Regions from separate parts of the Candidatus Marimicrobium litorale genome, predicted to be linked through region 2. Evidence: predicted binding sites of a transcription regulator. Region 2 holds the regulator's gene; each other region holds the start of a gene.
The links. Region 2 encodes LexA, which represses DNA repair genes until DNA is damaged. Its sites were predicted from a motif close to ACTGTNTNTANANACAGT; they were not measured.
Positions count from the first base shown of each region.

Region 1: the regulator LexA is predicted to act here: its motif matches at 1,767-1,784, upstream of EYC82_RS15280 (putative DNA modification/repair radical SAM protein).
Region 3: the regulator LexA is predicted to act here: its motif matches at 4,552-4,569, upstream of ruvC (crossover junction endodeoxyribonuclease RuvC).
Region 4: the regulator LexA is predicted to act here: its motif matches at 4,572-4,589, upstream of EYC82_RS15815 (DUF3127 domain-containing protein).

Region 1 is NZ_SHNO01000001.1:3,393,925-3,401,153, reverse strand. Features, by position in the region: gene EYC82_RS15290 (pectin acetylesterase-family hydrolase) at 1-535, opposite strand, end outside; gene EYC82_RS15285 (PepSY-associated TM helix domain-containing protein) at 990-1,529, shown strand; gene EYC82_RS15280 (putative DNA modification/repair radical SAM protein) at 1,805-3,076, shown strand; gene EYC82_RS15275 (TIGR03915 family putative DNA repair protein) at 3,086-4,033, shown strand; gene EYC82_RS15270 (DUF1214 domain-containing protein) at 4,327-4,932, shown strand; gene EYC82_RS15265 (DUF1254 domain-containing protein) at 4,929-5,456, shown strand; gene EYC82_RS15260 (inorganic phosphate transporter) at 5,703-6,986, opposite strand; gene EYC82_RS15255 (TIGR00153 family protein) at 6,996-7,229, opposite strand, start outside.
Region 2 is NZ_SHNO01000001.1:663,093-670,321, forward strand. Features, by position in the region: gene EYC82_RS03040 (IclR family transcriptional regulator) at 1-488, opposite strand, end outside; gene EYC82_RS03045 (glutaredoxin family protein) at 672-923, shown strand; gene EYC82_RS03050 (universal stress protein) at 965-1,399, opposite strand; gene EYC82_RS03055 (hypothetical protein) at 1,525-1,971, shown strand; gene topA (type I DNA topoisomerase) at 2,077-4,743, shown strand; gene EYC82_RS03065 (hypothetical protein) at 4,851-5,096, shown strand; gene lexA (transcriptional repressor LexA) at 5,149-5,748, opposite strand; gene EYC82_RS03075 (DUF6763 family protein) at 5,908-6,225, opposite strand; gene EYC82_RS03080 (S-methyl-5'-thioinosine phosphorylase) at 6,653-7,229, shown strand, end outside.
Region 3 is NZ_SHNO01000001.1:3,109,843-3,117,071, forward strand. Features, by position in the region: gene EYC82_RS14110 (proline--tRNA ligase) at 1-622, opposite strand, end outside; gene EYC82_RS14115 (HU family DNA-binding protein) at 951-1,358, shown strand; gene EYC82_RS14120 (FmdB family zinc ribbon protein) at 1,547-1,858, shown strand; gene aspS (aspartate--tRNA ligase) at 1,904-3,688, shown strand; gene EYC82_RS14130 (YebC/PmpR family DNA-binding transcriptional regulator) at 3,722-4,465, shown strand; gene ruvC (crossover junction endodeoxyribonuclease RuvC) at 4,596-5,114, shown strand; gene ruvA (Holliday junction branch migration protein RuvA) at 5,129-5,734, shown strand; gene ruvB (Holliday junction branch migration DNA helicase RuvB) at 5,745-6,800, shown strand; gene ybgC (tol-pal system-associated acyl-CoA thioesterase) at 6,793-7,212, shown strand.
Region 4 is NZ_SHNO01000001.1:3,537,317-3,544,545, reverse strand. Features, by position in the region: gene EYC82_RS15830 (LysR family transcriptional regulator) at 1-853, opposite strand, end outside; gene EYC82_RS15825 (thrombospondin type 3 repeat-containing protein) at 1,063-2,394, shown strand; gene EYC82_RS15820 (epoxide hydrolase family protein) at 2,763-3,929, opposite strand; partial or broken gene EYC82_RS18175 (IS6 family transposase) at 4,112-4,315, opposite strand; gene EYC82_RS15815 (DUF3127 domain-containing protein) at 4,713-5,057, shown strand; gene EYC82_RS15810 (alpha/beta fold hydrolase) at 5,411-6,424, shown strand; gene EYC82_RS15805 (O-fucosyltransferase family protein) at 6,554-7,229, opposite strand, start outside.

The DNA of each region.
Region 1 (7,229 bases), 2.7 Mb from region 2:
CATAGTCGTTGTCCGCGTCACTGGCATGCAGGCCGCCATCGCAATAGGGCAAATAGACCTGATTCCAGCTTTTAACCGGGTTATCCTCGCGAGCGGGGTCAAGAATTCCGACCTGCGGAATACCCGACTCGGCTGACTCCGTCGCCGAGCAGAGAGTTGACCAGCACGCGCCTCCCCCTTGCAAAAAAATCACCAACTCGTCTGACCCTTGGTTAAACGTGCCCATGCGATACTCAGAGCCATCCAGGCACAGGGGCCCATCGCCGGCACCAAAGGTATGGGCGACCACCCCGCTCTCCAATGTCTCGGAGGTCATGGGCGTGTACAGCCCGAGGTAGCGCGCGATGCCACTGTCGATCAGCTCAGCGAAGGGCTCCCCACCGCCGTCGACACCGCCTGAGCCGCTATCTCCGCTGTTCGAGTTATTACTGCTGTCAGAGCAAGCCCCCACTAACGCTGCGAGGCACAGGGTCGATGCGAGGCGCACCCACGCAACGTGAGAGGCCTTGCGCACCATTTTGGTAGTTTTTTTCATAGTGCAGAGGCCCTTTTCGAAAATATACGGTTAAAAGAAGCGATGGATGACGCACAATCACTGGGAGAATAGGACCCTTACGCTCTGAATAGTTCCGTGGATCACCCCAAAAAGGGGTAAATATTCACTTAAAGCCTCCAGTGCTGCAGTGCTTCGGGCATAACCATGCGTTCAGCGCTTTGCTGCCCCCGTCGCAATCCAGCCTTGGAGTGCCCAGAGGCGGGCCCATCACCGCCCCCATTGGCTGTTATCCAACGAGCGCAAATATTATCACTATCGAAGCAATGCTGCCTATGAATCGCGCGCGAGCACTAGCTATACTCCACCTCGATGCGTGCGCACAGCGACACCACGAGTGTTAATCGCACAGAGGCCTTTGCGGCCCGTACACGGTAGCCACGTCACGCTTTGTACTGGTTACTTTTTATCCAACCCCTTTCGGCGGAACTCATCCATGAATCGCAAACTACTCATTACTGTTCACATGTATCTTGCCGCGTTCTTTGCACCCGCAGTGTTGCTTGTCGCGATCTCAGGCGGTCTTTATTTACTGGGCATCAAAGGCGAGGTGACGCAAGCCGTCATTTTTCAGAGTGATGAAATCACGATCGATAGCGACTCAGCCGCGCTTGGGGCGGAGGTAGCGAACCTGCTATCCATCGCCGGAGTAACATCATACGATTTCGACTATGTAAAGGTGAAAGGGACCAGCCTTTACACTCGCCCAACCTCTTCCGACCACTACGTCATTAAAATCAAGCCAGGCCACCTTGACGTTATACACGCACAACCCGATCTTCAGAGCCGATTGATCGAGTTACATAAGGGCCATGGTCCCGCGGCGTTCAAAACGTTTCAGCAAGTTTTTGCCCTTGGGCTGGTGATTATTATCCTGTCCGGACTGTGGCTCGGACTATCCGCCGCACGTCTTCGGAGGTCTACCCTGATGACACTCAGTGCGGGGGCTGTAGTTTTCGGGCTGCTGTTACTTTAAGCCAAGCCGGTCACTGCGCGGGCCCGCATCTCTCAACCTTAGAGGGGCCAATCGAGTCAAAAAAGCGATCGTCACCGCGCCGACTCACAGCAGCACACTCGCCGAATCAGCTAGGCACGCCGGGGGTGCATCGAACAATGCGTTGTGATTGATCGCCATACCTGCACTGACCCTGCCCGCTGTTCTGCGCTGACTTGCCAGCGCCGAAATCCCTTGAATCGAGTCTCTCTTTTAATTACTGTATGTACATACAGTAATCGGTACAGGCTCACACATTGGACGTTCTCCAAAAATTAGAGATTCTGGCGGATGCCGCAAAGTATGATGCGTCGTGCGCCAGCAGCGGAACAGAGTCTCGTAATTCCCTCAAAAATCAAGGTATCGGGTCAACAAGCCCCGGCATGGGTATCTGCCACAGTTACACCCCTGATGGAAGATGCATTTCTCTACTAAAAATTTTACTCACCAACTTCTGTCTGTATGAATGCGCGTACTGCGTTAATCGCACATCCAGCAACGTCCCGAGGGCGCGTTTCTCTATTGATGAGGTGGTTAACCTGACCATGGAGTTCTACAAACGAAACTACATCGAAGGCTTGTTCCTCAGCTCAGGCATCATAAAAAGCGCCGACTACACAATGGAGCAGGTGGTGGCAGTTGCGCGAAAGCTCAGGCTCGAGCATCGCTTTGGTGGATACATACATCTTAAAACCATACCTGAAGCCTCACCCGAATTGCTCGCCGAAGCCGGCCTCTATGCTGATCGACTGAGTATAAACGTGGAACTGCCCTCCGAGACCTCTCTAAAACGCCTCGCGCCCGAGAAAAACGCACAGTCTATCGTGCGATCAATGGCTAATCTGAGCAGCGGAATTGAAGAATACAAAGAATCCAAAAAACTGGCCCGCAAGAAGGCAAACAAGAAACTCATTGCGCCTAAATTTTCCCCCAGTGGCCAGAGCACGCAAATGATCGTAGGTGCGGATACATCCAATGATGCGATTATTCTGCGCAAGGCAAGCCAGCTGTACCAATCGTTTAAGATGAAACGGGTTTATTATTCGGCGTTTAGCCCGATACCCGATGCATCATCAGAACTGCCGTTAAAGTCTCCGCCATTAGTCAGGGAGCACCGCCTGTATCAAGCCGACTGGCTGCTTCGCTTCTACGGTTATGGTATTGATGAGCTGACTGACGTGACCAATGACAGCCCCTCACCTGGAATGCTATCTCTTGATGTCGACCCCAAGCTGGCCTGGGCCATTCGCCATCGAGATGCGTTTCCGGTCGATCTCAACCGCGCCGATTTCGAGACAATATTGCGCGTTCCCGGCATAGGCGTCATCAACGCTCGTCGGCTGGTCGCGCAACGCAAGGTAGCGGCACTTCGCTATCAAGATCTGAGTAAACTTCGCTTGCCCATCGAAAAACTGAAATATTTTGTTACAACAATAGACCATCACCCTAAACCCACCCAATTAGACGCGGCCAATTTTTCGAGCTTGTTTATTGCGCAAAAAAGTCAGCAAATGAACCTTTTTGAATGAGCAAGGCCTATGTATTCCTTTTCTGTCACTGACTTCGATGGCTGGCGAACAATCGCCCGGACATTGTTACAGGCCAACGTAGCGCCTTCAAACGTGAGCTGGCAGCCTCCGGAACAACAGGGCCTCTTTTCGCCAAGCTCTCTGGAGGCCATCATTGATCCTGCAAAACCAGTGAGCAGCAGTGGCACCCACACGATACCGCGAGAGTTCCTGCAGCGCGCTAAACAGGCAGCCTGCTTTTCAGACATAAAAGACTCCGCAAGAAAATGGTCAATCCTGTATTCCTTGCTGTGGCGCATCGTGAACGATGGGAAAGAAACGCTACTTTTGACCTCTGACCCGGAAGTGCGTTACCTGGACAGCATGTGTAAAGCGGTCAGTCGTGACAAGCACAAAATGAAAGCGTTCGTGCGCTTTCAGCAGGTAGTGAACCACGACGTTGAGGTTGTCAGTCCAGAATCCGCAGAGGGTAATGCTGAATATTACGTGGCATGGTTCGAACCCTCGCACGCCATAATCGAATCGGTTGCGCCGTTTTTCGTTAAGCGTTTCACCGGGATGAGCTGGTCAATTCTGACCCCCGGTGGTTGCGCCCATTGGGATACGGCACAACTCACCCTATCGGAAGGAGTAGTGAAGCCTGACATCGATACTGATGCGTTTGACATTTTTTGGAAGGCTTACTATCGCAATATCTTCAACCCTGCACGCTTGAAAGAACAGGCGATGAGAAGCGAAATGCCCAAAAAATATTGGCAATACCTGCCGGAGGCGACCTGTATTAAAAACTTGACCAGAGGCGCAGCCGCAATTACTGCGCAAATGATTGATGCGCCAGCGACCAATAGCAATCGCGCCCGTGACAAATCCCAAGCGGTCGCTCAGTTTCAAGACACGCTGCGGCTAAACAATCGCATCGACCAGACTACGGGCACCTCCACTGACAAACCGCGATAAACAACGGTATGTTGTTTATCGGCTCGCACAAGCCAGCTCCGCTTGGGTATTGAGTTACCCTGCCTCCCCCCGATTATTGATACGTGAACCCACAGCCATGAGCTGACACTGCACCAATATACCCCGGCTGCCCGCTGCCCGCTGCTACCAAACCAGACTCATCGCAAGCTTTTCGACACACATTAGCGCTTGTTGTCTGCTCATTCAGGACGAATCTGATTAGTCTTGCGTTTTTCTGGATGTCATACTGCCCCCATGCAATTTTTCATGACGTCGCCAAAAAAGGAGTCGCTGTGCTGAAAAATCTGTCCAAGCTGACTGCTGCCGCAATCATCACCCTGGTGCTGTCGGCCGTCTTGCTGGCGCGCACCATCGGTGCAGGCTTGAATGGCATGAACCTGCAGAACGGGGATTGGGTGACCAGCACCGCTACAGGCACGAAAGACGCCAACATCCTGTTAAAAGCAGGGGTAGCGCTGGGTGGTTTGCTGGCATCGGCTCAAGAAGACTCGATGTATTACCGTCTCAGTGCAATAAACGGTGAACCGTTGCGCCTGAATTGTCGCTACCGCATCGAAGGCAGGGACTATGACGCAAACTGGTGGAGCGTCACCGCCTACGGCTGGGACAATTACCTGATGCCCAATTCACAGAGACGCTATTCTTTCAACAATGAAAATCTGATACGCAAGGTCGATGGCAGCTGGGTAATTACGGTTGCGGCAACCGAACAGCCGGGCAACTGGTTGCCAATTGGGCCCGCCGGAGCACCCGCATGGCGTAAGTCTACCAGTCACGACTTCGACTTATTGTTGCGCCTGTATACGCCAGGGGAGGCGTATCTGAACACACCAAGGTCCGCGCCACTGCCCAGGGTGACCCGGGAGGACTGCCAATGAAACTGTTGCAATGGTTGCTCGGTATTGTCGTCTGCGCGTGGGCAGGCCAATACGTGCTGGCGCTGCTATTGCCTTACCTGGCGATGGAAGCACTCTACTTCCTTGGTGATAAGCGACAGGGACACAACCAGCTGGTGGTAGCAGCGGTGCCCGACGAGAACTCCCGCCACGTGGTGCGTCCCAGCCCTGACCTGCTCTATGCCAGCTGCATCTATAATCTAAAAGAAGGTGCGCTGACGATAGAGGCGCCAGTCCCTGCGCGCTACTGGTCCATGCAGTTCTACCAGATGAACACGGACAACTATGCCGGAATCACCAACCAGCGCGCCGAGCGAGACCGGGTCGGAAGCATAGCCAATGTGACCCTGATAAGCGCCGATCAATCACCTGAGAACTATGAAGGTGACGTCATACAGTCACCCACGTCACGGGGCGTGGTGCTATTGCGCGCATCGGCGATGGGAGATCGATCACAACAGCAAGCCGCCCTGGACGCCAGCATCTGCCGACCGGCCGACCCCTAAAAAGCCAACGCATCAACGGGCTGCTTTTTACGGCAGCTGGGCATTTACCCAGTGGCTAGTTTGGTCGACCAACGATACGGCTTTTCATCACTGACGGTAATTCCGTATTCTCTCGGATTATGCTTTGCCACTCGGCAGGAATGATTGCAATCACACGAGATGTCTGTCGATGCCTGTGGCAACCGGCCGCGTTGTTCTCTACCCGCACACCCATTCAGACAATGTAGGCTGACACGTGATCGCCACCTACTGCACGCCGAAAATACCCTTGAACAGGAAGAAAAATAAAATCGCCAGACCTGCGCCAGCCGGTAACGTAATCACCCAGGAGGCGAAGATATTACCGATGACGCCGATATTCAGCGCACCGATACCCCGGGCGAAGCCAACGCCCAGCACCGCTCCCACCAGCGTATGGGTAGTCGATATAGGCAGCCCCGTGCCCGACGCAATCACCACCGTAGCAGAGGCACCCAATTCAGCGGCAAAACCCCGACTGGGCGTCAGTTCAGTGATTTTCTTACCCACCGTCACAATCACGCGCCAGCCGTAGGTGGCCAGGCCCACCACGATGCCAACCGCGCCGACCAGTAAGATCCACCAGGGTACCGCGGACTTGGCCGCGATTTCTCCGCCAGATTGCACAGTGCTTGCAACCGCAGCGAGGGGGCCTACCGCATTGGCCACATCATTGGAGCCATGAGCAAAGGCCATGGCGCAGGCGGTGAAGATCATCAATACGCCGAACACCTTTTCTACCGAGGCAAACCGCTGTGTGCCACCGGTGACCTCCTTGATGTTGCGTATCATTAAGGTACCGAGGGCGGCCACCAGCAGCCCCACACCGGCAGAGATGGGTATCGCGTTCGCAAAGGTACTACCGAGGCCCAGATCCAGATCCAGGCCGACGTGTTTGAGCCCCTTCAGCAGAGTGACCATGGAAATCATAAATCCCACCATCCACATGTAGACGGGGATATACTTCTTGGCCCGACGGAAGGGGTCTTCAGTATCGAGGATGAGGGCCTTAACGCTCATAAAAAGGCCGAAGGAAATAGTGCCGGCCAGCAGTGGAGACACGATCCAGCTCGCCACAATGGTACCGACCTTACCCCAATTCACCGCATCGGCAGATATGCCCACAGCGGAAAAACCAACGATGGCGCCGACAATAGAGTGGGTAGTGGAAACCGGCCACCCCTTGATACTCGCTATCATCAGCCAGGTGCCCGCCGCGAGAAGTGCGGAGAGCATTCCGTAGACCATGAGCTCCGGGTTGTCGTCCATGATTGACGGGTCGATGATGCCCTTCCGAATCGTCGAGGTGACCTCGCCACCGGCGAGATATGCCCCCAAAAATTCGAACAGCATAGCCACCAGAATGGCCTGTTTTAGCGTCAGTGCACCCGAACCCACCGACGTGCCCATCGCATTCGCCACGTCGTTGGCGCCAATCCCCCAGGCCATAAAAAAACCAAAAAGGCAGGCCATGATCAAGAAAATAGTCCCGTATTGGGCGATGATCTCCATACTGGCTCCCTACTTGGCCATGAGTATTTGCAGTCGATCGCCGGCAGCTTCAGCATCGTCTGCTACCGTGCAAACCAAAGATATGATCTGGTAGAGAAACATCACTTCCACCGGCGGAAGATCTTTTTCCAATTTGAACAGCGCCGAGCGCATCTTGATCGCCATTTTGTCAGACGCCCGTTCGAGTTTATCGAGTGTCTTGAGCATGTCCTCTACACGGCGCACTTCTTCCTGCCCGGTAAA
Region 2 (7,229 bases):
GATTCATGGGCGCGGGTGAGCCAGGCTTCAAGATACTTGGCGTCTGAGAAAGCGGTGAAACAGGCTGCAACCGGTGCGGTATTGGGTAGGCGCAATCCCAGCTGGAAGGAATCTATGAGTGGTGTGGCGTGGCCATACAGGGCCAGCAAGACCTGATGCAACTTGGATCGACCGGTGACTGCGAATCCGATATCGAGGTCATTTTGCAGCGCTTCCAGCTCGGGGCGAGCGTATTCAAGAACCGGGAACTGTGCGAAGGCTGCGTTTCCGGCAGCGATAATAGAGGGTCCAAGGCGATAGGCCTTGGTTTTTGGGTGCTGGACCAGAAACCCGTAATTGGCCATGGTGGTGAGGATAGCATGACAGGTGGCCTTGTTAAGATTGAGCCGCCTCGTCATCTCGGTCAATCCAAAGGCCTGCTGTGGATTGGCCATCAGCAAATCCAGTATGGCCAGTGCTCTGGCGGTCGGTTGGGAGAATAGAGCCACTAATTTACTCCGAGCGCACGCTCAATGGTGTTCAGTATCGAGGGGTGGTCGCGATAGCTAGTTCATATTATTGTACCTGACTAGCAATCTTAATGTCAGGTTACACAGGGTCTCAAATCACCCTGCGATAATCTAAACATGGTGTCATAGCTCGGGCTATAGCGCAAAGCACGGTGAGGAGTAATGCAACGTCTTACACTGTTCAGTACCAGTGGCTGCCACTTGTGCGAGTTGGCGGCCGCCGTCGTCGCCGAGGTGTCGCCATCGGTTGGTGGGATCGCTCTGGAGGTAGTCGATATTGCCGAGTCCGATGCCTTGTTTGAGCGCTATGGCCTGTCGATACCGGTATTGCGTCATGCCGATGGCGATGAACTGAGCTGGCCGTTTGCAGCGGTATCGCTGCAGGGTTTCCTGCGGACGAAAAAGCACTGTTGAGAAAATTTACCCCGTGAGTGCTTGCGATGAGTACTTGTTGATTACTTTCCGACTCTCACTGCCAGGACGTCGCAGCTCGCGCCATGCAGCACGCCGTTGGCAGTAGAACCCATTAGCAGGGCAAGACCATAGCGGCCGTGGCTACCTACGACGATGAGCTGGGACTGGAGCTCTTCGGCTTTGGCGTGTATTTCCACTTCCGGCTTCCCCAGCAAGATATGTTGATTTCCCGAGTCAATGCTGTAGCGTTCAACGAGTTTCTCCATCTGTTGTGTCGCCTGCTGCTGGATTTCTTCCTGGATGCTGGAAAAGTCCATAGGGATATCGCCGCCATATGCGAAACTCAACGGCTCGATAACGTGAAGCAAATGCAGCTCCGCGCCTTCGATATCAGCGATGGCGCGAGCGCGCTCCATGACCACAGTGGAATCTTCACTGAGATCAATCGCCACCAGAATTTTGGTGTACTTGGACATGACAGGACTCCGCCCCGGTTGTGAGTTCGACTCCTTTATAGCATAGAATATGACCCGGACACGTGCATTCAATGCGGCGTCTATAAATTTTTATGAGTGATTGATATGTATCAGGACTTCTCTTTGTGACCTACCTACTTATCCTGTTTGTGGTTGCGCTGGCTCTGGCACCTCTGTCACATTTCCTGCCCAGCAAAAGCCAGCGTAGAACAGCGCGATTGAGAGAGTACGCAGCCCTCAGCGGCTTGTTCGTGGAGTTTCGCGACGTTCCCGGCGCTGCCCTTGCACCGCGCCCGTCCGCCCCCGTAATTTATTACGGTAAGCGGTTGCGGCCCGCCAGAGGCAAACCCTCTGATGCATGCGCATGGCTGTCCTCTGCTCAGGGATGGCAGTCAGTGGGTTCGCGACGTGCAGCCCCGGACGCGCTCGATCACCTGGTGGTTGAGGTGTTGGCTGTCGGAGCCGATGAGTTCAGCTGTGGCATTTACTGGACGGAGTCGGCAGGGGAGGACGCAATCGACCAAATCGTCGCGTTTTTGGAGCAGTGGAGCGTGACGCTGGTCGAGGAATAAAACGCATTTTCCTTGACCCCGGCCGAATTGCGCCTTATATATGCTTTTTTTTTCCGACTGGCCAACGACTGGTTGTTGTGGCAGCGGTCTTACTTCAGGGAACTTATGGGTAAATCACTCGTTATTGTCGAGTCGCCGGCCAAGGCCAAGACTATCAACAAGTATCTGGGGCCCGATTTCGTGGTCAAATCCAGTGTTGGTCATATTCGCGATTTGCCTACGTCTGGCAGCAACACCAAGCAGGTTGATCCGAAGAAGCGCGCCGAGCAGGCGGCCCGCACACGCAAGATGGCTCCCAAGCAAAAGGCCGCATTCAAGAAGAAAAATGCGCGGCAACAGCTGATTCGTCGCATGGGGATAGATCCCGACAAGGGGTGGAAAGCGAATTACCAGGTATTACCCGGCAAGGAAAAAGTCGTTAACGAACTGACCAAACTTGCGGCGAAATCTGACGCTATCTTCCTCGCAACAGACCTTGACCGTGAGGGTGAAGCGATTGCCTGGCATCTGAGGGAGTCCATCGGCGGTGACACCTCACGTTATCAGCGGGTTGTTTTCAATGAGATCACGGAAAAGGCAATAACCGAGGCCTTTAAGCATCCGTCTGAAATCGACATGGACCGTGTGCGCGCACAGCAGGCGCGCCGTTTTCTCGATCGTGTCGTCGGTTTTATGGTCTCGCCACTATTGTGGTCCAAGGTGGCGCGGGGACTGTCAGCGGGACGTGTGCAGTCTGTTGCTGTTCGGCTCATCGTGGAACGTGAGCGGGAAATACGCGCTTTTGTGCCTGAGGAATTCTGGGAAATCCATGCGGACATCGCTACCGGGCAAGATGAGACCGTCCGGTTCCAGGTGCGCAAGCACAAGGGAGAAGAATTTCGACCTGACAATGGAGCAGAGACGCAAGCGGCCGTAGCGGAGCTTGAGGCGCTGCCGATGTCTGTGGTCAAGCGCGAGGACAAGCCGACACGCTCACGACCGACTGCGCCCTATATCACCTCTACGCTGCAGCAGGGCGCCAGCACGCGCCTCGGCTTTAGTGTTAAGAAGACCATGATTCTTGCCCAACGACTGTATGAGGCAGGCTATATCACCTACATGCGCACAGACTCCACCAATTTGAGTGCGGATGCGGTCGCGGCATGCCGGGCTTATATCGGTAAAAATTTCTCCGCGGATTATCTCCCGGCCGAGCCGCGACTCTATGCCTCAAAAGACGACGCACAGGAGGCCCATGAGGCGATCCGTCCCTCTAGTGTCAACGTGCTTCAGACGTCGCTGAAAGGCATGGAGCGCGATGCAGAGCGACTGTATGAGCTGATCTGGCGCCAGTTTGTCGCGTGCCAGATGCCTGATGCGCAATACACATCGACAACGATTACTGCCGGCTCGGGAGATTACCTCCTCAATGTGAAAGGCCGTATTATTCGCTTTGACGGGTTTACTCGCGTCCAGCCGCCTGCGGGTCGTAAAGAAGATGTTGTTCTGCCGGATCTGTCGGAGGGGCAAGTGCTTACCGTACAGGCGCTTGATCCCACCCAGCACTTCACCAAGCCCACGCCTAGATACGGCGAAGCCAAGCTGGTGAGCGAGCTGGAGAAGCGCGGTATTGGCCGGCCCTCGACCTATGCATCCATTATTTCGACCATTCAGGATCGTGGTTATGTCCGACTGGAGAATAAGCGTTTCTACGCAGAGAAAATCGGCGATATTGTGACGCAGCGTCTTCAGGGTAGTTTTTCCGAGCTGCTGGATTACGGTTTTACCGCTTCAATGGAAGAGCACCTCGACGAGGTGGCACAGGGTTCGCTTGAGTGGCACAAATTGCTAGATGACTTTTACGCCGAGTTCAGTGATCTGTTAGGACAGGCTGAACAGGGCGAGCCGGACGGAATGCAGCCCAATGAGCCCACCATGACGGATATTGCGTGTGCTAGCTGCCAGCGACCGATGCAGATTCGAACCGCGGGCACAGGCGTATTTTTGGGATGCTCAGGGTATGCTCTGCCGCCTAAGGAGCGCTGTAAAACAACGCTCAACCTCACGTCTGGTGATGAGGCGGTGCAAGAGGACGCGGATGATGAAGCTGAATCGCGCCTGTTACGCAGCAAACACCGATGCCCTCTGTGTAACACGGCCATGGACAGCTATCTGATAGACGAGACCCGCAAATTGCATGTGTGTGGCAATAATCCAGATTGTTCTGGCTTCGAGATAGAGCCCGGTAAATTCAAGATCAAGGGTTACGAAGGCCCCACGCTGGACTGTGACAAATGTGGCACCGAGATGCAGCTGAAGAACGGTCGCTTCGGCAAATATTTCGGTTGTATGTCGGAAAGCTGCAAAAATACGCGAAAATTATTGCGCAACGGGGAGGCGGCTCCGCCCAAGATGGACCCGGTTCCCATGCCGGAGCTAGAATGTCGCAAAGTGGAGGATCACTACATCTTGCGTGACGGGGCTTCGGGCCTGTTTCTTGCTGCGAGCCAGTTTCCAAGAAATCGAGAGACCCGGGCGCCGCTGGTCAAAGAGCTGTTGCCGCACCAGAGCGAAATCGACCCCAAGTACGCGTTTCTTTTCAGTGCGCCGGTTGAGGACGATGACGGCAATCCGGCGCAGGTACGCTTCAGTCGCAAGACCAAGGAGCAGTATGTCATGACGGAAAAAGGCGATAAGGCAACAGGGTGGAAGGCTTGGTATCGCGCTGGGAAGTGGGAAGAGGAAGTCAGTAAAAAGAGCAGCGGCAGTGCCAGAAAGAAGAAAAAAACCTGAAGTATTGAGACATGGTTCAAGTCCTGGCCAGTGGATACGGGACAGTGTTGGTTGGCCGCGGCACATGCTGCTAGAATAGGAAACACAGCAACCACAGGAGGCCATTTGTGGCTACGTCCCTATTGGAAATAGTTGATTGCGGAGACGGTGAATTTGTCCTGCAGCGCAGCGATGATGAAGATAATCCACTGGTGAGGATTTGTTTCTCGCAGGAGAGCCAAGCCTATATGATGGACAATACGCTGGAGGTCGCTAAAGCGATGATCCAGGCGGGCGTGCAGGCTGCCGCTGAAGCCTCCGAAATGGTTGATGGAGTCGAAGTGACTGCAGAGGCGCCGCCAGTACTTCACTAGTTTGCTGCATCAGAACAGCGCTGACACCGCGTAGCTTCAGCTTGGTCGCTATTTAATTCCGCCGTAAAACACCCACGCTCAAACCTTCAATAGCGAAATCCTGTGCCTTCAAATCTACTTTGATCGGGCTGTAATCCTCGTTTTCCGGCAGTAGGAGAAGGATATGCCGCTTGTTCGTCTTCTTAAGGCGTTTTACAGTCACTTCGTCATCGATGCGAGCGACGACGATGTCGCCATTGGCAGCGACAGGGGTGCTGTGGACAGCGAGCAGGTCGCCGTCGAAAATCCCGACATCGATCATGCTGTCACCGTGAACCGTCAGGAAATAGTCTGCCGAGGGTTTGAAGAAGCTGGCGGGCAACGCACAGTAGTCTTCGATATGCGCCTCGGCCAGGATAGGATTGCCCGCTGCAACACGGCCTATTATGGGAAGCCCCGATGAGGCGGGCAGACGAATGCCTCGCGACGTCCCAGCAATCATCTCGATAGCCCCTTTGCGGGCCAGTGCTTTGAGGTGTTCTTCGGCAGCATTGGCAGATTTGAAGCCAAGATGCTCTGCAATATTCGCTCGCGTTGGCGGGTAACCGGTATCGTCAATGTATTGTCGAATGAGATCGAGAACCTGCTGTTGCCGCTGGGTGAGTTTTTCCATGGCCGCTGCTCTGTTTATTTATACAGTATTGTAAGTATATACAGTTTGCGGTGGGATGCAAGCCCGATGGCGCAGCGTCAGCCTGTGTCCGCAGAGGATCTCCATGGGTCGGTAGGGTGCACACAGCGAATTCTCCGCCTCAAGGCGCTGGCTGCTCGTTCAGATGTCTTCAACGCCATACATAACGTCGGTCTCGATGGAGTTGATCGGGCTACACCACTCCTCGGGTTGCAGCGGTGCATCGGGGTCGCGTGTGTCGTGATCATCCAACTCGAAAGCGGCTCGCCAGTCCTCAGGTGCCTCTGCCTGCTCCAGTCGCATTTCCCGCCAGGCATCCAGATCGTATTCGGATACTTCACCGTCGAGATACTGAGTCTCGATGGTTAACTGATCTGGGTCCCAATCGATGACTTCAAACAACTCGTTTGTTTGTAAATCCTTGTACCAGGTGCCGGGGACAGGGCTCAGCATTTTCATTCGGATACCCCTCGGGGTGTATCAATGCGTGTTCATTCAACATATCACGCTGCGGCGTTCTGTCCACCGCGCGGCAGATCCGTCATGCCCAGCCCCGTAACAAGGCTTTTTCCTTGTCTATCATTTCTTTTCAAACAAGATCAGCTGCTTGCACTGAATTTGCAGAGTTGACTTAAATCCTATTTCGAATGTATATATCCGAAGGGGGCGGTCCCATGATTCGCACATGAATAAATTGTCTAAACAACAGGAAACATTTTGCCAAAAATAACACGTCTGACACACTGTAATAGTCCATCTGAGTTATTCGCTGACGGTGTCGCGCAGCCACTTCATCTGGTTTGTCCGAATGCACAGCAAGCGCTCTTGCTAATCGGCTCTCCAGCCACACTCATGATCGGGCGACCGGTGTGGGGGCCCAGTTAACATGCCGTCGATCGCGATCATCGGTGGTACCGGGGTGGCAGAGCTTGACGGTTTTGAGCGGATAGCAGAGCACCCGGTGAATACCCCCTACGGAGCGCCTTCGCGACCGATACAGGAGGGCCTGCTGGACGGGACAAAAATCTATTTTCTACAGCGGCATGGCAGTCCCGCGGCGATTCCGCCGCACAGCATCAATTACCGGGCAAACCTGTGGGCGCTGCAATCGTTTGATATCGACGCCATTGTGGCGATTAATGCAGTTGGGGGTATTTCTGCATCGATGAAAACAGGCCGACTGTTGCTGCCTGACCAGGTGATCGACTACACCTGGGGCAGAGAGCATACCTTTGACGAGGGGCAGGACGGCCATCTGTTACACATCGACTTTACTGAACCCTACGACTCTGCATTGCGTGATGACCTGCTCGGTGCTGCCGCTGCGGCGGGTATTGGACTCGAACCTCGTGGCGTGCATGGCGTAACACAGGGTCCTCGGCTGGAGTCGGCTGCGGAGGTGCAGCGCATGGCGCGTGATGGTTGCGATGTGGTGGGCATGACCGGGATGCCCGAGGCAGCAC
Region 3 (7,229 bases), 2.4 Mb from region 2:
GAGAGGCGCTGCCACCGATACTGCCGGTATCAGCGATGACGGGCCGAAATTCAAGGCCGAGATAAGCAAAGATGGCGGAGTAGGCATCGAACATAGTCGCATAGGTGTTCTCCAGGGATACCTGGTCCAGATGAAACGAATAGGCATCCTTCATCAGGAACTCGCGAGACCGCATGATGCCGAAGCGCGGTCGAATCTCGTCGCGCACTTTTGTTTGTATCTGATAGAGATTAAGAGGGAGCTGCTTATAACTTTTCACCTCGTCGCGTACGAGGCTGGTAATCACTTCCTCGTGCGTCGGGCCGAGACAGAAGGGTCGCTGATGACGATCCGCGATGCGTAAAAGCTCCGGGCCATATTGCTCCCAGCGACCAGATTCTTCCCATAATTCAGCAGGTTGCACAACTGGCATAGAAACTTCCTGAGCACCGACTGCCTCCATTTCGGCGCGTACGACCGCTTCAACCTTTCGCAATACACGCAGCCCGAGGGGCAGCCATGTGTAGAGGCCTGCGGCCAGTTTTCGTATCAGTCCTGCGCGCAGCATTAGCTGGTGACTGATGATTTCAGCATCTGCGGGAGTCTCTTTTTGCGTCGCGATGAGGTACTGACTGGTGCGCATGGCGTTTACCGATTTGCGTGTTTGCGAGGGGTGACTAGTTTACGTGTGATTAAACATAGCGTACAGGTTTCGCGTTGAGTATGCGTGTGAAGGCGGCGCGTCAAAAATTTTGGCGTGGGTTTTTTTCGCGACGTTTCTGTTCGCAATTGAACACGCTTCTACTGCAGATATTTTTGTCGAGTGATGATAGAAAACACTTGTATTGTAGCGTTTCATGCTTTATACAGTCCGTTATGGCCGGGTGCGCTAGTGTGATAACAAAATTAATCACGTGGTCCGGGCTGTCACTGTTCTTCATTTAAACTTTTTAGGGAAGGTTGAATACAACATGGCAACTAAAAGAAAAGCAGCAAAAAAGAAGGCTCCTGCACGTAAGAAGGCAGCAGCGAAAAAAGCCCCGGCCAAGAAGGTAGTCACGACTGCGATCAGCGATAAAATGACCAAGGGTCAGATTGTCTCAAGCCTGGCAGACACCACTGAGCTGAGTAAGAAGCAGGTCAGCGAAGTGCTCGACGCCTATGAAAACCTGATCGCACGCAGCATCAAAAAGCGTGGTGTCGGCGAGTTCACTATGCCCGGGCTGATGAAAATCACCACCAAGAAAAAGCCTGCGACCAAGGCACGCAAAGGTGTTAATCCTTTCACTGGTGAAGAACAAATGTTCAAGGCGAAGCCTGCAAGCATGCAGGTCAAGGTTCGCGCCTTGAAGAAGATGAAGGAATTCGCTGCTTCCTAAGCGATACGCGCAAGCGACCTGCTATGGCAGGCCGCTTGCGGCCTTATCCGACGACGCACCACTGATGCGGTGCTCACGCCCGCTTTTCCTGCCTTTCCTTGCGCTTGGCGTGTTCGCCTGCATGGGTTAAAATCGCCGCCTCAATTTTTTATGCCTGAGCGCCAAGCTTTAGTTAATGAGGCCGTTTTATGCCGATCTATGAGTATCAATGCCAGAGCTGCGGCGAACAGACCGAGGCGCTGCAAAAACTCAGTGACGACCCCCTCGTCGACTGTCCGAGCTGCGGCGCGGCGGCACTCAAGAAAAAAGTGTCAGCGGCGGCGTTCCGCCTGAAAGGCGGCGGCTGGTACGAAACCGACTTCAAGACCGGTAACAAGAAAAACCTTGCGGGAGGTGGCGACGAAAGCGGCAAGCCCGCTGGAGCCAGTTCCGCTGAGAGCAAACCGGCCGACAAGACACCGTCAGGCAGTACGTCAGGCGACAGTAAGAAAACAGCGTAATCCAGGCCGGGTGTCCGGCCAGTGCATCCATACGGAAACCAGATCATGCGCAGTCATTATTGTGGCGCCATCACTACATTAAACATAGACGAGACGGTCACTCTGTGTGGTTGGGTAGATCGTCGCCGAGACCACGGCGGTGTTATCTTCCTCGACCTGCGAGATCGTGAGGGCATCGTCCAGGTCGTTTTTGACCCGGATACCGACGAGCATTTCCAGCGGGCCGACCGTGTGCGCAGTGAGTATGTATTGAAGGTGACGGGCCGCGTACGCGCGCGTTCCGAAGCGACGATGAATCCTACTATGGCGACGGGGGAGATCGAGGTCCTGGGTAAGGCCCTGGAGATCCTCAACGCAGCGGAGACCCCACCCTTTCAGTTGGATGAATACACGAATGTGGGCGAGGAGGTTCGCCTGCAGTATCGCTATATGGATCTGCGTCGCCATGAGATGCAGGAGCGCCTGATGCTGCGTTCAAGAATTACGACCGCGGTGCGTAATTTTCTCGACGGTGAGCGCTTCCTCGATATTGAAACACCCATCCTCACCCGAGCGACGCCGGAGGGCGCCCGCGATTATCTTGTGCCGAGCCGCACGCATCCGGGAGAATTTTTCGCCTTGCCCCAGTCGCCCCAGCTATTCAAGCAGTTGTTGATGGTGTCGGGCTTTGATCGCTATTATCAGATAGCCAAGTGCTTTCGGGACGAGGACTTGCGCGCTGATCGCCAGCCCGAGTTCACCCAGATCGACATCGAGACCGCCTTTCTGGACGAACAGGCAATCATGGATATTACCGAGCGGATGATCCGTGAACTTTTCAGGGATGTGCTTGATGTTGATTTGCCCGCATTTCCCCATATGCGCTACAGCGAGGCTATGGAGCGTTATGGATCGGACAAGCCCGATCTGCGTATTCCGCTTGAACTAGTGAGTGTCGATGATTTGATGCAACAGGTAGAGTTCAAGGTTTTTCGGGGGCCTGCTGACGATCCTGCGGGAAGGGTTGCGGCATTGAAAGTAACGGGCGGAGCATCGATCAGTCGCAAGGAAATTGATGGTTACACTGACTATGTCGCCGTGTTCGGCGCGCGTGGCTTGGCCTGGATCAAGGTTAACGACATCGCGGCTGGTATCGAGGGGTTGCAGTCCCCGATCCTCAAATTTATGCCCGACGAGATTGTCGCACAAATGATGGAGCGTCTCGGCGCTGCGGATGGTGATATTATATTCTTTGGCGCTGATCGCGCCGCAGTGGTCAATGAGGCATTGGGTGCGCTGCGACTCAGAGTGGCGGAAGACCTTGGGCTCGTTGGCGAAGGCTGGGCGCCCTTATGGGTAGTAGACTTCCCGATGTTCGAGGAAGATCCAGCCGGTGGATGGACGCCTCTGCACCATCCCTTCACCGCGCCTTCGGGCTCTATTGAGGAGTTGCAGGCAAAACCCGGGGAGTGCCTCTCCAGGGCCTACGATATGGTACTTAACGGCACCGAGTTGGGCGGCGGCAGTATTCGTATCCACCAGCGCGAGATGCAGGAGGCGGTTTTCCGCATCCTCGATATCGATCAGGAGGAAGCGCAGGAAAAATTCGGTTTCCTGCTCAACGCACTCCAATATGGTGCGCCGCCGCATGGCGGGCTGGCCTTTGGCCTCGACAGGTTGGTGATGCTGATGGCTGGCGCCTCGTCGATCAGGGATGTAATCGCTTTTCCAAAGACGCAGAGCGCTGCGTGTGTCATGACCAATGCACCGGGAGCAGTATCGACGCAACAGCTACGTGATCTGAACATCCGCCTGCGTCAAAATTCTGGCGAGGATGGCAAAAAGGCTTGATGGTATTCACTAGAACAACGAGGGCAGTTTCCGATGGCAGGTCATAGTAAGTGGGCCAACATCAAACACCGCAAGGCGGCTCAGGACGCTAAGCGCGGCAAAGCATTCACCAAGTTAATTCGCGAACTGGTTGTCGCGGCCAAGCAGGGCGGCGCGATTGCGGAAGATAACCCGCGCTTGCGCGCCGCGGTAGACAAGGCACTCGGCGCCAATATGACTCGCGATACCATCGACCGGGCCATTGCCCGTGGTGCGGGGACCAACGATGCGGACGACATGGAGGAAATCACCTACGAGGGTTATGCGCCCGGTGGTATTGCCGTGTTGGTGGAGGCCATGACGGATAACCGTAATCGCACTGTCGCGGAAGTACGCCATGCCTTCAGCAAGCGCGCGGGCAATCTGGGTACCGATGGTTCGGTAGCTTATTTGTTTGCCCGCAAGGGGCAGATCAGTTACGCCCCCGGTGTGGATGAAGATGCTCTGATGGAAGCGGCTTTAGAGGCGGGGGCTGAAGATCTCGTTGCGCATGATGATGGTTCGGTTGACGTGACAACCCCTTGGGAGGACTTTGCCGCCATCAAGGAAACGCTCGTTGAGGCGGGCTTTGTGGCGGAGGACGGCGAGGTGACGATGGTCGCGTCGACTACAGTGCCCGTGGATTCCGATGGTGCAGAAAAACTCTTGGGGCTGGTCGATGCCCTGGAAGAACTCGATGACGTGCAAAACGTTTACACCAATGTTGAGATACCCGACGAGCTGCTGGCCGCCCTGTAGTGCAACGCCCTTAGCAATACTCAGATTCTCCTGCGTCTGACAGGCCTGGCGTCCCTGCAAAATTGGCTTCCTTGGAAAGGCGTCGCGCTGTATATTTGTACAACATAGCAGGCAGGCAACGGACGATGGCATGTCACTGATCCTGGGTATTGATCCCGGTTCACGCAAGACCGGCTTCGGCATCATTAACTTCCATTCGGGGCGCAGCGAATACATCACCAGCGGTGTGATTCGGCTGCCTCAGGGCGAGCTGCCCGAGCGGCTGCGGGTGATTTTTGACAGCGTTACGGAACTGGTCGAGTTGCACAGCCCCGAGGAAGTCGCCGTAGAACAGGTATTCATGGCTAAAAGTGCCGGATCAGCACTCAAGCTGGGTCACGCAAGAGGCGTGGCCATTGCCGCGTGTGTCGTAAAGGACATGCCTGTATCGGAGTATTCGGCACGCCAGATTAAACAGTCCGTGGTCGGCACCGGTGCGGCGGACAAAGCCCAGGTTCAGCATATGGTGAAAGTCTTGCTTAGACTGCCTGCAGCGCCCCAGGAAGACGCCGCCGACGCCTTGGCGGCCGCCCTGTGTCACGCCCATACACAACATGGCGTTTTGAACTTGGCAGGTGGGCGCTCAGTGCGTCGCCGCCGCATGCGCTGACGAGGTCGCGGTCGATGATAGGAAGCATCAGGGGAGTTCTCGTACACAAACAGGCGCCGCTCATTCTGGTGGATGTCGCGGGCGTGGGCTATGAACTGCAGGTACCCATGACCACGCTTTTCCAACTGCCGGAGCTTGGTTCCGAGGTCTCGCTGGTCACACACTTCGTGGTGCGCGAGGATGCCCAGGCGCTCTATGGGTTCGTTGAGGAGGGTGACCGCAGCCTGTTCCGACAGTTAATCAAGGTCAACGGTGTAGGGCCCAAGCTGGCCCTGACTATCCTCTCGGGTATGGATGCAAAGCGCTTTGCCTATTGCGTAGAGCGCGATGACCTTTCCTCCCTCACCGCCCTGCCCGGCGTTGGCAAGAAAACCGCGCAACGCCTGTTGGTGGAAATGCGCGATAAGCTCAAGGACTGGTTTGCCGGAGGGGGTGCCCTGAGTGACGCCGATGCCGCGGTCGTGCCGGTCAACGTTGCCGGGGACGCGGAGAGCGCCCTGATTGCGCTCGGCTATAAACCGCAGGAGGCCGGCCGCATGGTGGAGGCTGTCAACGATGACGATATTGCTGACAGCGAAGAATTGATCCGCCGCGCCCTGAAGGCGGCGGTGAAAGCGTGAGACCCATGCCATGATTGAAACGGATCGACTGATCGCGCCAGAAGCCAGCGACACCCGGGAGGATGTGGTAGATCGGGCCATACGGCCGCGCACGTTGAAAGAATATGTGGGCCAGCCCGCAGTGAAAGAACAGATGGAAATTTTTCTGCAGGCGGCGAAAGGGCGTGGAGAGCCGCTGGATCATACCCTGATATTTGGCCCGCCGGGGCTGGGTAAAACAACGCTGGCCAGTATCGTGGCTCAGGAAATGGGCGTTTCACTGAAAACCACCTCCGGCCCGGTACTGGAGAAAGCCGGAGATATTGCCGCGCTCATGACTAATCTGGAGCCCGGTGATGTTCTCTTTATTGATGAAATTCATCGACTGAGCCCCTTCGTGGAAGAAATCCTCTACCCCGCCATGGAGGATTACCAACTGGATATCATGATTGGTGAGGGGCCGGCAGCTCGCTCCATAAAGCTGGATTTGCCGCCGTTTACACTGGTCGGCGCAACGACTCGGGCGGGATTGTTAACCTCACCCTTGCGCGACCGCTTCGGCATCGTGCAGCGGCTGGAATTCTACGAGGTGGCGGATCTGGGCCTTATTGTGCAGCGTTCTGCGGATATCCTGGAGATCCGCATTGACCCGGAGGGCGCGGCGGAGATTGCCCGCCGTGCAAGGGGAACTCCGCGTATTGCAAACCGTCTGCTGCGGCGGGTCCGGGATTACGCCGAGGTCAAGGGCGATGGCGCGATTACTGCAGAGATTGCCGATCGCGCACTGGATATGCTGAGTGTGGATCAGCTTGGCTTCGATCACCTGGATCGTCGACTATTGCTGGCCCTACTCGAGAAGTTTGATGGTGGCCCTGTGGGCGTTGACAGTCTTGCCGCGGCAATATCTGAAGAGCGCGGCACGATTGAGGATGTGTTGGAGCCCTACCTGATCCAACAGGGCTTTGTTCTGCGGACGCCACGGGGGCGAATGGCGACCCGCAGCGCTTACCTGCACTTTGGTTTGCCGGCACCCGGCGCCGCGGGAGAGGGCGATAGTCCGTCACTGGGCCTCAAAAAAGGTGACTAAAACGGCGACCTCCCCGGAATTTTTGCATCGCCTGCGTGTCTATATTGAGGATACAGATGCCGGAGGAATTGTATATTACGTCAACTACCTGAAGTTCATGGAGCGCGCGCGGACGGAATTCATGCGTGGTCATGGGTACGGCAAGACGCACATATTTAATCAAGATTTGATGTTCGTGGTGCAGAGTGTGGCAGTAAATTATTGCCTGGCGGCGCAGTTAGATGATGAGTTGGAGGCATCGGCCCGCATCGTAAGTTTGCGCGGAGCCCGTATCGTATTTCACCAGAGCGTGCGCCGTAGCGAAGAAGTGCTGGCAGAGGGTGAGATAACCATCGCCTGTGTTGATCGTGGCCAGAGAAAACCGCGGCGTCTGCCTGCTGAGATGTTGGCGCGCTTGCGCGCGGTTGATTAACAGAATAACTGATTCGG
Region 4 (7,229 bases), 2.9 Mb from region 2:
CCGCCGGCGAGCGCGAGCGCTTGCTTATTTCAATAATTCCAAGTTCAGTGTTCAAGGCTGGGTGCGAGAAATCGAGTTCTACAAGCGTGCCTTGTCGAAGTTCATCCTCACAATTATACGGCCCAGAAACGAGCAGGGAATCGGAGCACATCAGCACACTGATAAGTGTTGGAAAATCGCTACAAATAATCTGTGGCCCTGCTGCCTCGGGGGAAGCCTTTTTCGATGAACTCAATAGGTCGTGCGATGGGCCAACCTGTGCAGGCGCTGCTATTGGATACTGGACAATCTGCTCAAAACTGAGCTTTTTTTGTGACTGCAGTGGGTGCCCTTTGCGAGCCATCACCGACAGAGGGAGAACGGTGATGACTTCTTTATGGATCTCTCTGGTTTGTTCGAAACTGCTGACCCCGATGAGAAGGAAATCGAGATTGCGCTTCTTAAGTTCACTGACGAGGTCTTCGTGTTTCCCCTCGCTAATCTTAATCCGGATCTTGGGGTGTCGAGATACAAACTCCGGGAGCGAAGTTCGCAAAACCAACTCCCTGACGCCTCCGCCGACTCCGATGTTTAGTTCCCCGACCTCGATATTCTGATGCAGGCGAGCGGCGCGCTGAATATCCTCGACATCAATGACGACCTGCTGACATTGCTCGATGATTTCGAGACAGAAGGGGGTTGCTTGCATGCCCCCGCTGTGACGGTCAAATAGTTTCACATCCAACAGGTTCTCCAGGGTATTCAGACTCCGGGTCAATGCAGGCTGGGTGAGGCCAAGGACATCCGCTGCCTTGTGCATGTTGCCATGCTCGGCGACAGCGGTGAGGTGAACGAGCTGTTTTAGGCTGACCATAGCAATTCTGCCTGATAATATTTAGTTATCGGAAATGATAATAAAGAATTATACTTTATCTTTGGTGCAGACTACCATTGTCTACGGTTCGGTTGGCTGTAGTGCTGGTCGAACCGCTTGTGAAGGCGAATCTTACTGTAGTTACGGCTCCTCCATTACTAGCCCGCAACAGCAAAAATGCCTACGCACATTACGAAAGGACCAAAAACATGTACGGAATCGTAAAGAAACTCTCAGCTCTTTCACTCTTACTCGGTGTTGCACTTAACGCCTCACCACTTTATGCACAAGTGGACCGCACCGCCGACCAGATCACACTGGTGGAAACCAGAACAGTCAGTTTGAATAGCAATGCTTCCTGGGAGCTCAACTTCTATCGCAACGAGGCCTACACCTGCGGCCTGTCAGGCAACTACACGTTCTTCGTGATGGAGCCCGCCAATAACCCCGGTGCCGAAGCGCCACTGTGGGCTTATCTGCACGGCGGCGGCTACGGTTGGTTTGACGAAAATCAGGTTTACCAAGCGGTTAAGACCCAGACCCAGAATACCTTTAATAATGAGGAATCCTTTGATGACCTGATTGATAACCACCTTGTGTACAATACGATGCGCAACGGCGAGGTGATGGATTCCACGCTCACACGGCGGATACAGGAGGGATACCGAGTGCTGCTGGTATCCATGTGTGACCACGATAATTATTCCGGAAGGGGCACGCCCTACCCCAACAACCCGAACCCGAATGGCGGAGAGAGACAGGTAAACGGCTTGCAGGCTACCATGGCTGCCCTGGACTATACCGTCGCCAATTACCCGACAACACATGCCTTCGCGCATGGCACCAGTGCCGGTTCGCTTGGCGTGTTTTCCATGTCCCAAGGCTATGCAGAAGAAGGCGCCTACCTGACGGCGATTGTGGCCGACTCGTGGGCATTTACTCCCCCCAGGATATTCGACGTGTTTAATGCCTTGGTCGGCGTACCGGGTTATGTGTTTAATGAGGGGGCCGACCTTGAGAACGATGGCATGGCTAAAATCGGTTATGACTACTTGGGCCTGGGCATCTACCCTGAGGCGGTCATCGAGGGCGGCTTCGTCGAGGTACCGAGCATGTACATTATCGGCGAGAAGGATCCGGCTTGCGGGGGCTACCGCAATGGCATACTAGAGGCAATTCCGCAGGCCGCAGCCGCGGGGTTGAGTAATTGCGCCTGGCAGTATGATGACTTGCGTGATGCGATTGCTAACCAACCCGACAGTCCTCATATTTTTGATCTCTCTTCCACCGGCGATCACGTTGAAACCAATAGAGAAAACCCCGTTAACAACAGGGTAGACAACTTCATCACCGCTGTGCTGGCAACCAACCCGCCACAACATTTCGGTGATGCCGACGACGATGGTATTCCCGACTACGTGGACAACTGTCGCGGCATAGCCAACCCCGACCAGGCGCCGTCGGTGCAAGACCCCCAGTGTGGTGCGGCTTGTGTGGTAAATGCCTGTGGCGCGCCGAGCTGTTCCAACCCCAGCCTGTAGCGTAAGCGTTCTACTGCGTGACAATGCATCACAATCAACACGATCAGTAACAAAACACCCGGTAAACATAAACGCCGTGCCAGCCGCCGCAATGATCTAAACGCATTGCCGATCTGGCCCTGATGGCGCTATACGGTGAACCGGCCACGTTAACTTATTTTTGCTCGAAAAGTGATGACCTCGAACAAATAATTTAGTGGAGTGAGCCAAAATTCGGTGCCGATAACGAAGTTATGGTTGCCTGAACGTTGTTTTTGTAGCTCCAACCCATAGGCCCATGACGTCACGTTAGCTTGTTAGTATCGTTCATTTGCCGATTCTAGCCAATTCATCGGTTTAACTTGGCAGTACGATTTGCCTGATTATCGTCAGCGCACAACGTTGGCGGCGAAGGTGCGAATCTCGTCTACAAATTCCGCGGGGCGTTCCAGCGCCGCGAAATGCCCACCCTTTTCGAACGTGTTCCACTGCACGATATCGCTGTAAACGTTGTCGCACCACAGCCGCGGGAACAACATTAACTCCTTGGGAAAGCGCGCCACTCCGGTGGGTACAGCGACGGGGGCTTCAAGAAACTTCAGTCTGGGGTTCTGTGTTACCTCGTAGTACAGTCGCGTTGAAGAGCAAATGCTTTGCGTGAACCAATAAATGGAAATATTGGTGAGCAGATCATCCTTATCGAGAACCGACTCGATATCGCCATCGCAATCCATCCAGCTATGAAATTTTTCTGTAATCCAGGCGCAGAGCCCGGCCGGTGAATCATTGAGGCCTACGCCCAGAGTTTGTGGCTTGGTTCCCTGAATTTTCTGATAGCCGGTTTCCATCTGCTCAAAGTGTGCCATGGTTGCCAGATCAGCAATCTCCGAAGCAGATAAGCCCTCGTTGGGATCGGCGGTCGTGGGGAACCCAAAAGGCATATTGAGATGGATGCCGTAAAGGTGCTCCGCATCGATACAACCGATATTGGACGTGATAAGCGCACCCCAGTCGCCACCCTGTGCTATGTACTTTGAGTACCCCAAGCGCGCCATGAGTTGGGCAAATGCTTCGCCAATCGCCAGCGTATCTATCTGTTCTGTCGTTGTGGTGCCGGAAAAACCGTAACCCGGCAGTGACGGGCAGACAACATGGAACGCATTATCGGCGGTTCCACCATGCGCCTCGGGGTTCACGAGCGGGTCAATGACGTGCAGAAACTCTACAAAGGTCCCCGGCCAACCATGGCTAATTAGCAGCGGCGTCGCGTCTGCATGTTTTGACTCAACATGCACGAAATGAATATCGGTTCCCGCAATTTCCGTCCTAAACTGAGGAAAACGATTGAGTCGTGTCTCGTGTTTGCGCCAATCGTATTCGTTGCGCCAATAGTCACAAAGAGACCGGATGTATTCAGTCTTTGCACCGTAGCGCCAATCGGTTCCCGGTATTTGATCGGGCCAGCGCGTGAAAGCGAGTCGGCGCTTTAGGTCATCGATCTCAGCGTCGGAGATGTCGATGGTGAACTCTGTAATAGGCGCACTGTTTTTCTGCATTTATTGTCTTACCGATAATACGTGGGCAGTAGATAGTACAGGGGATGATACCTAACCTTCCAGTGTTGGGTTTGGGAAGGCGCTCGCTACCAGAGATACGGCCACAGTCCTATTTTTTGTAATAGGTAATTAAATACTGACCTGTTAAGTGTCTGTTTCGATGGGATTTCAACCTCGAGAGATCAGGCCTCCACCCCACTCCAATCGCAGAGCGCACTGATGCTGAGGTTCCGATAATGTCGCGCAATGACGGGGTGTCAGCTGAGATTGAATAGATTCTGAAATGCAGCATGGGCAGTCACGAATCTCTGAGCCTGCCTGATAGATTTGAACCTTCGCATCTCCCACACCCTCACTGTGGTCGCCTCGAGCGATCGTTCGGCCCTCGTCCGACACTTCGGGAGTGCGGTAGTTCGATCTGTGCAATCGCCTGGAATTCCACGACTTCGTGCACTCACCCTCCCCCAACATCACAGATCGCTTTCGGCACACATTCGAACTTGGCTCCTCTCCCCGACTCGGCTGAATAAATTCGCCACACTTTTTCAACGACCTGCCCTCACAGGCCTGTATACTCTCAACTTATATTCAGCGGTCGAAGACGGGCGGTCGCTGTCACTGGTGTTTTTCTGCACCCAACACATTGTTTATTTTTATAGGCTTTCTACGCAAGAGAGCATCCGACTATTGGCAGAGGTTCAACAATAGAAGTGGAGGGGTGCACGAAACGCCTCCCATCGTCCATTCTTGAACGGCGTGAATCATTTATCAAGGGAGAATCCCATGGCCTATGAGCTAACGGGTAAGATCAAGCTCATTCAGGAACCCAAGACCTTCGACAGCGGTTTCACCAAACGTGAGATGGTAGTCATCGTGGAAGACGGTAAGTACCCCCAAGAAATTAATCTGGAATTCGTCCAGGATAAGGCTGCCTTGTTGGACGCCCTCGAGCCAGAGCAGGAAATCACCGTGAGCTTTGACATCCGTGGCCGCGAATACAATGGCAGGTATTACAACAATCTCCAAGGCTGGAAAGTAGTCACCGGGGGCGATGAAACGGCACCTCCGGCAGAGGAGCCGTCTTTTCCGACACCCTCTGATTTTGAGGATGATGACATTCCGTTCTAGAGAGTCTCGTTTGTGGATCGGCGTAAGGCACCCTCAACCAGTGTGCCACGCGAGACATTGCCTCATTTCGCCGGAGGGGAGTCCGCGAGTTCACAGCGCAACCAGCAGGGACGCCATTGAACAATGGATGGTACAAGTTTCTGTATGCTTCTACTCAGGCCTGCATGTAAAAGATCTGTGGAAGAACCGATACGGGCGCGATTTTGAGCTGATTAAGGATGATTTAGCCACATCATTGCGGCAAATAGCCTATTGGCGCGAGTGGTTTTCTTTCCATTATCTCTTTTATCTTACCTATACTTGGCCCCACACCAGATATTTGTTCCAGCAAGAGATGATGAGAGCGGGGAGTTATGGCAACAATTCGTAAAGTCGGCCTGTCTATGCAGTACTACATGCGCCGCACATTACCGGTGCTGGTGGCGGTCGCAACATTCCTCACGGCATGCTCCGACACCAATGATGGCGACGAATCCGGTCTGGCTCCGGCGTTATGGGGAGAGATTCGCCAGATTGAGATCACGGTCGACGAGCTTGTGTTTGACGCAATAGCCGCGGGCCCTGCCACTGGCGAGCCCGTAATGCTACTGCATGGCTTTCCTTCGACATCCCACCAGTTTGAACACCAGGTGCGCGCCCTTGGAGCCGCGGGCTACTATGCCGTGGCACCGGACCAGCGAGGCTACTCGCCCCGTGCCAGGCCAGCCACGATCGAGCAGTACAGCGTGCAGTACCTGGTGGAAGACGTGATTGCAATGGCGGATCAACTGGGTTTTGAGCGTTTTCATCTCGTAGGTCACGACTGGGGGGCGAACGTAACCTGGGCGGTTGGGGGCAACCATCCCGAAAGGCTGATCAGTTTAAACCCCATATCCGTACCTCACCCGCTGGCCTTCGCCCAGGCGTTGCTGGACAACAACTCGGATCAGGCGCAACGCTCCAGCTATATTGAATTCTTCCAGACCCCGAATTCACAGGACTTGCTGCTGGCAAACGATGCGCAATTGCTGCGTGCAATTTACAGCGGGGTTGATGAGGAGGATATAGCGGTCTATCTGGCAGCTTTGGGCACGCCTGACGCGTTGTCGGCAGCTCTGAATTGGTATCGTGCCCTGACTTTTGGATCGTCGTTGGTTGTTAGCCAGATAGACTTGCCCACCATGTTTATCTGGAGTGACGAAGATGCGGCACTGGGCCCTGACGGTGCTATGTTAACGGCAAATTTTGTTGACGGCCCCTATGAGTTCGAAATCCTGGAAGGCGTGAATCACTGGGTTACAGATATCGCTCCGGAAGCGGTAAGTCGGTTGCTGCTGAAGCATATCAATACATACAGTGAGCGAAGTGATTACCCTGGTGGGGACTGACAAAATAACTCAAGGTCATAGGCTGGAGCCACGAAGCCCACTGAGCGTTAGTAGCCTACGTTATACCCTTTGAGTATTCGTGTTTTGCGCAAAAATGGCGGCACTTGGCAGTCCCGTCGGGTACGGGGATCATCGTAGAAAAAGCAGTTTCCTAAGTGCTTGTGCCGCCAATTGTCGAATCGAGCTCGCTATGCGTTTCTTGCGCAGTTGGTCCCGCGAGGCCAGAACATCCCTGAGTGTGTAGTCTCTTTCCAGATATGGAACATCCTCGACGTAGTGGTAGCGGTCTTCGTCGTCCACCCGCAGATCACGCAGGGTCGCTGCGGAATGGTCCGTGCGTTCGTTTTGACCCATGAGCGGACAGTAAATTTCGCTCGCCGAGGACAGAAAGCCAGCCCACCAGGCGAAGCCACTGTTCGACTGTATGATGCGATTGAAGCCAAGCATGAAACGAAAATCTTCCGCCGGCGTGCCCTGAACATAGATAGGAGAAAATGGCTCCAGCGCCTCCCGCACTTCCTCACTAATACCGCATCCGCAAACAAACAAACGCTCAAATTCCAATCGCTGCAGCAGATCTGAGTAAAAACTGAGGCTCATAGCCAGATCAAAAACCACCATATCGCCCCAGCGTATGTGGGCCAAAAGATCACCTGGCTGAATCTCGTAATGGCCGCTGAATACCGGCATATCGAACCAGCGGCGTATCCTCGCTTTGTACGGGCGCAGCAGCGTATAGTTTTGAAAATAGCCACGAATTTCCAGTCGTCGGGGCGATTTGTCAGCGAAAATAGCGGCTAAATCA